Microbispora sp. ZYX-F-249: one gene and its partner. Each later gene encodes a partner of the first gene's protein in a complex. Links are inferred from orthologs where the notes say so. Each region holds a gene or a part of one and is shown on either strand. Other genes may lie near its edges. The genes, in order: mfd and uvrA.

What was found.
Region 2: the proteins of mfd (region 1) and uvrA are in contact, whole or in part, in a crystal structure (PDB 4DFC), measured with the Escherichia coli proteins. The link is inferred for Microbispora sp. ZYX-F-249 from one-to-one orthologs.

Annotation. Positions count from the first base shown.
Region 1 is NZ_JBDJAW010000013.1:53,940-58,263, forward strand. What follows is about bases 303-4,322. They hold mfd (transcription-repair coupling factor), read left to right. Parts: upstream 303-624; coding sequence 625-4,122; downstream 4,123-4,322. Other genes in these bases: AAH991_RS17470 (methyltransferase domain-containing protein), read right to left, coding at 303-396; AAH991_RS17480 (SurA N-terminal domain-containing protein), read left to right, coding at 4,175-4,322. In the rest of the region: more of AAH991_RS17470, read right to left, coding at 1-302; more of AAH991_RS17480, read left to right, coding at 4,323-4,324. UniProt on the Escherichia coli protein: Couples transcription and DNA repair by recognizing RNA polymerase (RNAP) stalled at DNA lesions. Mediates ATP-dependent release of RNAP and its truncated transcript from the DNA, and recruitment of nucleotide excision repair machinery to the damaged site.
Region 2 is NZ_JBDJAW010000028.1:26,312-30,052, forward strand. The notes cover bases 213-3,649. They hold uvrA (excinuclease ABC subunit UvrA), read left to right. Parts: upstream 213-608; coding sequence 609-3,449; downstream 3,450-3,649. Other genes in these bases: AAH991_RS28025 (maleylpyruvate isomerase family mycothiol-dependent enzyme), read right to left, coding at 213-337; AAH991_RS28035 (Rieske (2Fe-2S) protein), read left to right, coding at 3,614-3,649. Outside these bases: more of AAH991_RS28025, read right to left, coding at 1-212; more of AAH991_RS28035, read left to right, coding at 3,650-3,741. UniProt on the Escherichia coli protein: The UvrABC repair system catalyzes the recognition and processing of DNA lesions. UvrA is an ATPase and a DNA-binding protein. A damage recognition complex composed of 2 UvrA and 2 UvrB subunits scans DNA for abnormalities.

The DNA of each region.
Region 1 (4,324 bases):
CGACTTCCGGTCGCGCATCTTCAGCAGCAGCAGCCCGCCGGGGCGCAGCCCCGCGACGAGCCGGTCGAGCACGAGCTCGGCGTGGTGGATGCGTTCGAGCAGGAACGACACGTAGACGACGTCGAAGGAGCGCGGCGGGATCGGCACCAGACGCAGGTCGCCCAGGTAGGACGCCTCCAGGTCGCCGCGGTTGGCGGTGTGCGCCCGCAGGGGCGGCAGATCCTCGTCCACCCCCGTCATCCTCGGCTCGTACCGCCCCACGTCGAGGGCGCCGCCCCGGCCGCATCCGGCGATGAGGATGTCGAGCCGCCGTCCGAGCTGGTCGGTCCACTGCTCGCGAATCCGCTGGCTGAACACGTCGTCCTGGTCCGCGGACGACAACCGAACCTCTGTCATACGACTGAGAGTAATCATTTGAGGACGCTGAGTTGCGCATTTGCCGTCCCCCATCTCGTCCGGACCGAGCGGCCGAGCGGAGCGAGGCGGGCGGACAGGGCGTAGCCTGGATAGCCGCGGCCCGGTTGGGAGCATCTCGTGGATCTTCGCTCAGGCGGGGGTCGGCCGGATGCCGGGGGCCGCGTCCGCACGCCGGCTGTCTAAGTCACGGGGCTTTTGAAGGCATCGATGTCTCTTTCCGGACTGCTCGACCTCGTTTCCGCCGAATCCAGGCTGGCCGCCGCGCTCGACGCGGCAGGGCAGTCCGCCGATCCCGGTGCCGAGCTGGTGGCGCCGCCCGCGCTGCGGCCGTTCGCCGTGGCCGCGCTGTCCCGCGTACGGCCGGTGCTCGCGATCACGGCGACCGGGCGTGAGGCGGAGGATCTGGCCGCCGCGCTCACCAGCCTGGTCGACGAGAATTCCGTGGCCGTCTTCCCCGCCTGGGAGACGCTGCCGCACGAGCGGCTGTCGCCGCGCAGCGACACGGTCGGCCAGCGGCTGGCCGTGCTGCGGCGGCTGGCGCACCCGATCGAGGGCGACCAGACCGCCGGTCCGCTGCGGATCGTGGTGGCCCCGGTCCGCTCGCTGCTGCAGCCGATCGTGGCCGGTCTCGGCGACCTCGCGCCCGTACGGCTGCGCGCCGGCGACGAGGCCGACCTGGACGACATCGTGGCCCGGCTGGTCGAGAACGGCTACCACCGGGTGGACATGGTGGAGAAGCGCGGCGAGGTGGCCGTGCGCGGCGGCCTGCTCGATGTGTTCCCGCCCACCGAGGAGCATCCGCTGCGGCTGGAGTTTTGGGGCGACACGATCGAGGAGATCCGCTGGTTCAAGGTGGCCGACCAGCGCTCGCTGGAGGTCGCCCAGGACGGCCTGTTCGCCGCGCCCTGCCGCGAGCTGCTGCTCACCGACGACGTACGGCGGCGCGCCCGCGAGCTGGGGGAGGAGCACCCGGCGCTGAAGGACGTGCTCGACCAGCTCGCCGAGGGGGTGCCGGTGGAGGGCATGGAGGCGTTCGCGCCCGTGCTCGCCGGGGCCATGGACCTGCTGCTCGACCACCTGCCGGTGCGGTCGGCCGTGTTCGTCTGCGACCCCGAGCGCATCCGCGGCCGGGCCGTCGAGCTGGTCCGTACGAGCCAGGAGTTCATGGAGGCGTCCTGGATCGCCGCGGCGGCGGGCGGCGAGGCGCCGATCGACCTGGAGGCGGCGGCCTTCCGCACGCTGGAGGAGGTGCGCGACCACGCCCGCGAGCTGGGCCAGCCGTGGTGGAGCATCGCGCCGTTCGGCGAGGGCGTGGAGCTGGACGCGCAGGACGTCGAGGCCTACCGGGGCGACACCCAGCGGGCGCTCGCCGACATCAAGGGCTGGCTGGGCGCGGGCAAGGCCGTCGTGCTGCTGAGCGAGGGGCACGGCCCGGCCGAGCGCATGGTCGAGCTGCTCAAGGGCGTGGACGTGGCGGCGCGGCTGGTGCCGTCCCTCGACGGACCGCCGCCGAAGGACGTCGTGCAGGTCACGACGGGCCGCATCGACCACGGCTTCGTCACGCCGGACGTCGCCGTGGTGACCCACCTCGACCTGGTCGGGCAGAAGGCGTCCACCAAGGACATGCGCCGGCTGCCGTCGCGCCGCCGCAACATGGTCGACCCGCTCCAGCTCAAGGTCGGCGACCACGTCGTGCACGAGCAGCACGGCGTGGGCCGCTACGTCGAGATGGTCCAGCGCACGATCCAGGGCGCGACCCGCGAATACCTGGTGATCGAGTACGCCAAGGGCGACCGGCTCTACGTGCCGACCGACCAGCTCGACGAGGTCACGCGCTACGTCGGCGGCGAGGCGCCCACGCTCAACCGGATGGGCGGGGCCGACTGGGCCAAGGCCAAGACCCGGGCGAAGAAGGCGGTCAGGGAGATCGCGGGTGAGCTGATCCGGCTCTACTCGGCCCGGATGGCCTCGCCCGGCCACGCGTTCGCCCCCGACAGCCCCTGGCAGCGGGAGATGGAGGACGCCTTCCCGTACGCCGAGACGGGCGACCAGCTCGAGGCGATCGACGAGGTCAAGCGCGACATGGAGCGGCCCGTCCCGATGGACCGCCTGATCTGCGGCGACGTCGGCTACGGCAAGACCGAGATCGCGGTGCGGGCGGCGTTCAAGGCGGTGCAGGACGGCAAGCAGGTCGCCGTCCTCGTGCCGACGACGCTGCTGGTGCAGCAGCACCTGTCGACGTTCGGCGAGCGGTTCGCCGCCTTCCCGGTCACGGTGAAGCCGGTCTCCCGGTTCCAGACCGACAGCGAGGTCAAGGGGACCCTCGACGGCCTGCGCACGGGCGAGGTCGACGTGGTGATCGGCACGCACCGGCTGCTGTCGCCCGAGGTGAAGTTCAAGGACCTCGGCCTGATCATCGTGGACGAGGAGCAGCGGTTCGGCGTCGAGCACAAGGAGGCCATGAAGCACATGCGCACCCAGGTCGACGTGCTCGCCATGTCGGCCACGCCGATCCCGAGGACGCTGGAGATGGGCCTGACCGGCATCCGCGAGATGTCGACCATCCTCACCCCGCCGGAGGAGCGGCACCCGATCCTCACCTTCGTCGGGCCGTACGACGACAAGCAGATCGCGGCGGCGGTCCGGCGCGAGCTGATGCGCGACGGTCAGGTGTTCTTCGTCCACAACCGGGTCCGCACGATCGACAAGGTGGCCGCGCGGCTGCGCGAGCTGGTGCCGGAGGCGCGGATCGCGGTCGCCCACGGGCAGATGAACGAGACACAGCTCGAGAAGATCATGGTGGACTTCTGGGAGCGCAGCTTCGACGTGCTGGTCTCCACCACGATCGTCGAGTCCGGCCTGGACGTGCCCAACGCCAACACGCTCATCGTGGACCGGGCCGACAACTACGGCCTGTCGCAGCTCCACCAGCTGCGCGGCCGGGTCGGCCGGGGCCGCGAGCGCGGTTACGCCTACTTCCTCTACCCGCCCGAGTCGCCGCTGACCGAGACCGCGCACGAGCGGCTCGCCACGATCGCCCAGCACACCGAGATGGGCGCGGGCATGTACGTCGCGATGAAGGACCTGGAGATCCGCGGCGCCGGCAACATCCTCGGGGCCGAGCAGTCCGGCCACATCGCCGGCGTCGGCTTCGACCTGTACGTCCGGATGATGGCCGAGGCCGTACAGGAACAGAAGTCCAAGCTCGCGGGCGAGAGCAAGGTGGAGGAGCGGCCCGAGGTCAAGGTCGAGCTGCCGATCAACGCCCACGTGCCGCACGACTACGTCACCTCCGAGCGCCTGCGGCTGGAGGCGTACAAGCGGATCGCGGCGATCGGCTCGGAGGACGACATCACGGCCGTCCGCGACGAGCTCACCGACCGGTACGGCAGGCCGCCCCAGGAGGTGGACAACCTGCTGGAGGTGGCGCGCTTCCGCATCAAGGCGCGGCGGGCCGGGCTGACGGACGTGACGCTGCAGGGCCAGCAGATCAGGTTCGCGCCCGTGGAGCTGAAGGACTCCCAGCAGGTGCGGCTGCAGCGGCTCTACCCGCGGTCGATCTGGAAGCAGGCGACGAGCATCCTGCTCGTCCCGGTGCCCAAGACGAAACCGATCGGCGGTCAGCCGCTTCGCGACCTCGACCTGCTGAAATGGTGCGGGGACCTGGTCGAGGCCCTGTTCCTGGAGCCGATGCGGGTACAGTGACCCGCGAAATTGTCAACATATGCGTGGCCGGTGTCGTTCGGGAGGATCGTCCGTGAAGTCGTATCGAGTGCGCGTCGCCGTGGCGCTGGCGGCGGCCGGTATCGCCGTGACCGCGTGCGGTGGTCCCGTGCAGGCGGGTTCCGCGGCCATCGTGGGCAATGAGCGCATCACCTCCAGCCAGCTGAACGACGAGGTCCGCGAG
Region 2 (3,741 bases), on another replicon or contig:
CGGCGGGCATCCCCCTGATCGCCGCCGCGAACCGCTCGGCGCTGTCGCGCAGGTCGGCGAGCTGCTCGGCGGCCGGGCGGGCCGCGCCCGCCTCGATGTCGGCCTCGCGGGCCCGCGCCGAGGCGTACTGCGGGGTGCGCACCCCCGTGCGCGCCCAGGACAGCAGGTTGACGTAGCTGTCGGCGTTGCGGGCGACGTGCGTGAGCACGTGCCCCCGCGTCCAGCCGGGCAGCAGGGACGGCGCGCGGAGATCCTCGTCGGTGAGGCGGGCGGCGGTCGCCAGCAGGCGCCCGGTCGCCTCGGCGAGCTCCCGCTCGATCTCGTCGATAACGGACATGGAGGCAATCATGGCCCCTGGCACCCCCGGCCGCCGTCCCCGCACCCGGCAGGGAAGAGGACGGCGTCCGCGGCGGTTGTATGAGCAGGGGTTTCCTGCGGATGGCAGGCACCGGTTTGACGAAGCTCATACCCTGGTTCACGGAGCGTGTCCCACACAGCACGCGGGGCCGCCCCCTCCGGCCGCCGGACGATGCCCCCCGAAATTGTCGGTGGCTCTGGATAGCCTGCCCGTGCACCTCCATTCACCTCATCGACCTATCGGGACCACCGTGGCTGACCGCCTGATCGTGCGTGGCGCACGCGAACACAATTTGAAGGACGTCTCGCTCGACCTCCCGCGAGACGCTCTGATCGTCTTCACCGGACTGTCGGGCTCCGGCAAGTCCAGCCTGGCCTTCGACACGATCTTCGCCGAGGGACAGCGGCGGTACGTGGAGTCCCTGTCCGCGTACGCCCGGCAGTTCCTGGGTCAGATGGACAAGCCCGACGTCGACTTCATCGAGGGCCTGTCCCCGGCCGTCTCCATCGACCAGAAGTCCACCAGCCGCAACCCCCGTTCGACCGTCGGCACGATCACCGAGGTCTACGACTATCTGCGTCTGCTGTGGGCGCGCATCGGCAAGCCGCACTGCCCGCAGTGCGCGCGCCCGATCGCCCGCCAGACGCCGCAGCAGATCGTGGACCGCGTGCTCGAGCTGGAGGAGGGCACCCGGTTCCAGGTCCTCGCCCCGATCGTCCGCGGCCGCAAGGGGGAGTACGCCGAGCTGTTCCGCGAGCTGCAGACCAAGGGCTACGCCCGGGCCCGCGTCGACGGCACGATCGTGCGCCTGGAGGAGCCGCCCACGCTCAAGAAGTACGAGAAGCACGACATCGAGGTGATCGTCGACCGTCTGTCGGTCAAGGAGAGCGCGCGGCGCCGGCTGACCGACTCGGTGGAGACGGCGCTGCAGCTGTCCGGCGGCACCATCACGCTCGACTTCGTCGACCTGCCCGACGACGACCCCAACCGTGAGCGCTTCTACTCCGAGCACCTCTACTGCCCCTACGACGACCTGTCGTTCGAGGAGCTCGAGCCGCGGTCGTTCTCGTTCAACTCGCCCTTCGGCGCCTGTCCCGAGTGCACCGGGCTCGGCACCCGCATGGAGGTCGATCCCGACCTCGTCGTCCCGGACCCCGAGCGCACGCTCGGCGACGGCGCGATCAGCCCGTGGGCGAACGGCCACACCAGCGACTACTTCGTGCGGCTGCTTGAGGCGCTGGGCAACACGCTCGGCTTCGACCTCGACACGCCGTGGGAGCGGCTGCCGAAGAAGGCGCACAAGGCGATCCTGCACGGCCACGACGAGCAGGTCCACATCCGCTACAGCAACCGGTACGGCAGGCAGCGGTCGTACTACACCGACTTCGAGGGCGTGATCCCCTGGGTGCAGCGCCGGCACGCCGAGTCGGAGAGCGACGCCAGCCGCGAGCGGTTCGAGGGCTTCATGCGCGAGGTCCCCTGCCCGGCCTGCAAGGGCCGCCGCCTCAAGCCGGTCTCGCTGGCCGTGACCGTCGGGGACGCCTCGATCGCCGAGATCTCGGCGATGTCGATCGCCGACTGCGCGAAGTTCCTGTCCGGCCTGCGGCTGTCGGAGCGGGACATGCACATCGCGGAGCGGGTGGTCAAGGAGATCAACGCCCGGCTGGGCTTCCTGCTCGACGTCGGCCTCGACTACCTCACGCTCGACCGCGCCGCCGGCACGCTCGCCGGTGGCGAGGCGCAGCGGATCAGGCTGGCCACGCAGATCGGCTCCGGCCTGGTCGGCGTGCTGTACGTGCTGGACGAGCCGTCCATCGGACTGCACCAGCGGGACAACCAGCGACTGCTGGAGACGCTGATCCGGCTGCGCGACATGGGCAACACGCTGATCGTTGTCGAGCACGACGAGGACACGATCGCCGCCGCCGACTGGGTGGTCGACATCGGCCCCGGCGCGGGCGAGCACGGCGGCCAGGTCGTCGTGTCCGGCACCGTGCAGGAGCTGCTCGCCAGCGAGGAGTCGCTGACCGGCGCGTACCTGTCGGGCCGAAAGGCGATCACCGTGCCGGAGATCCGGCGCCCGCGGGACAGGAAGCGGCAGCTCGTCGTAAAGGGCGCCCGCGAGCACAACCTCAAGGGAGTGGACGTCGAGTTCCCGCTCGGCGTCTTCACCGCGGTCACCGGCGTCTCGGGGTCCGGCAAGTCGACGCTGGTCAACGACATCCTCTACGCGGCGCTGGCCAAGGAGCTGAACGGCGCGAAGACCGTGCCGGGACGCCACTCCCGGGTGGTCGGCACCGACCTGGTGGACAAGGTCGTCCACGTCGACCAGTCGCCGATCGGCCGCACGCCGAGGTCCAACCCGGCGACGTACACGGGCGTCTTCGACCACGTGCGCAAGTTGTTCGCCGCCACGACCGAGGCGAAGGTCCGCGGCTACCTGCAGGGCCGCTTCAGCTTCAACGTCAAGGGCGGGCGCTGCGAGGCCTGCTCCGGCGACGGCACCATCAAGATCGAGATGAACTTCCTGCCGGACGTCTACGTCCCCTGTGAGGTCTGCCACGGCGCCCGGTACAACCGGGAGACGCTGGAGGTCCACTACAAGGGCAAGACGATCTCAGAGGTCCTCGACATGCCGATCGAGGAGGCGCTGGGGTTCTTCGAGGCGATCCCCGCCATCCGCCGTCACCTGCAGACGCTGCACGACGTCGGTCTCGGGTACGTACGGCTGGGCCAGCCGGCGACCACGCTGTCGGGCGGCGAGGCGCAGCGGGTGAAGCTCGCCTCCGAACTGCAGCGGCGATCGACCGGCCGGACGGTGTACGTGCTGGACGAGCCCACCACCGGCCTGCACTTCGAGGACATCCGGCGGCTGCTCGGCGTGCTCAACCGGCTGGTGGACGCCGGCAACACGGTGATCGTCATCGAGCACAACCTCGACGTCATCAAGACCGCCGACTGGATCGTCGACATGGGGCCCGAAGGCGGCTCCGGGGGCGGCAGGGTCGTCGCCGCCGGCACGCCCGAGCAGATCGCCCGGGTCGAGGAGAGCCACACCGGCGCCTTCCTCCGCAAGATTCTGGGCGTATGAGTATTCGTCTCATCTTCTCTCCCTACTCTTCTCCTTCCGACCGCGTCACCCTGAACCGGCCACGGGGTGATGGCCGTACCTGAGAGCACACAGGGTGACGCGTCGCGCAGGGGAAGACCCGGGGCCGTGGACGTCCCGGGCCGCCGCATCAGGGAAGGATGAGCATGACGGATACGACACGCCGGGCCGTGATCTTCGGCGCCGGGGGCGCCGGGCTGGCCGTGGCGCTGAGCGCGTGCGGTGCCTCCGACGGGGACGACACGGCGTCGGCGGGCCAGGGCACGTCCCAGGA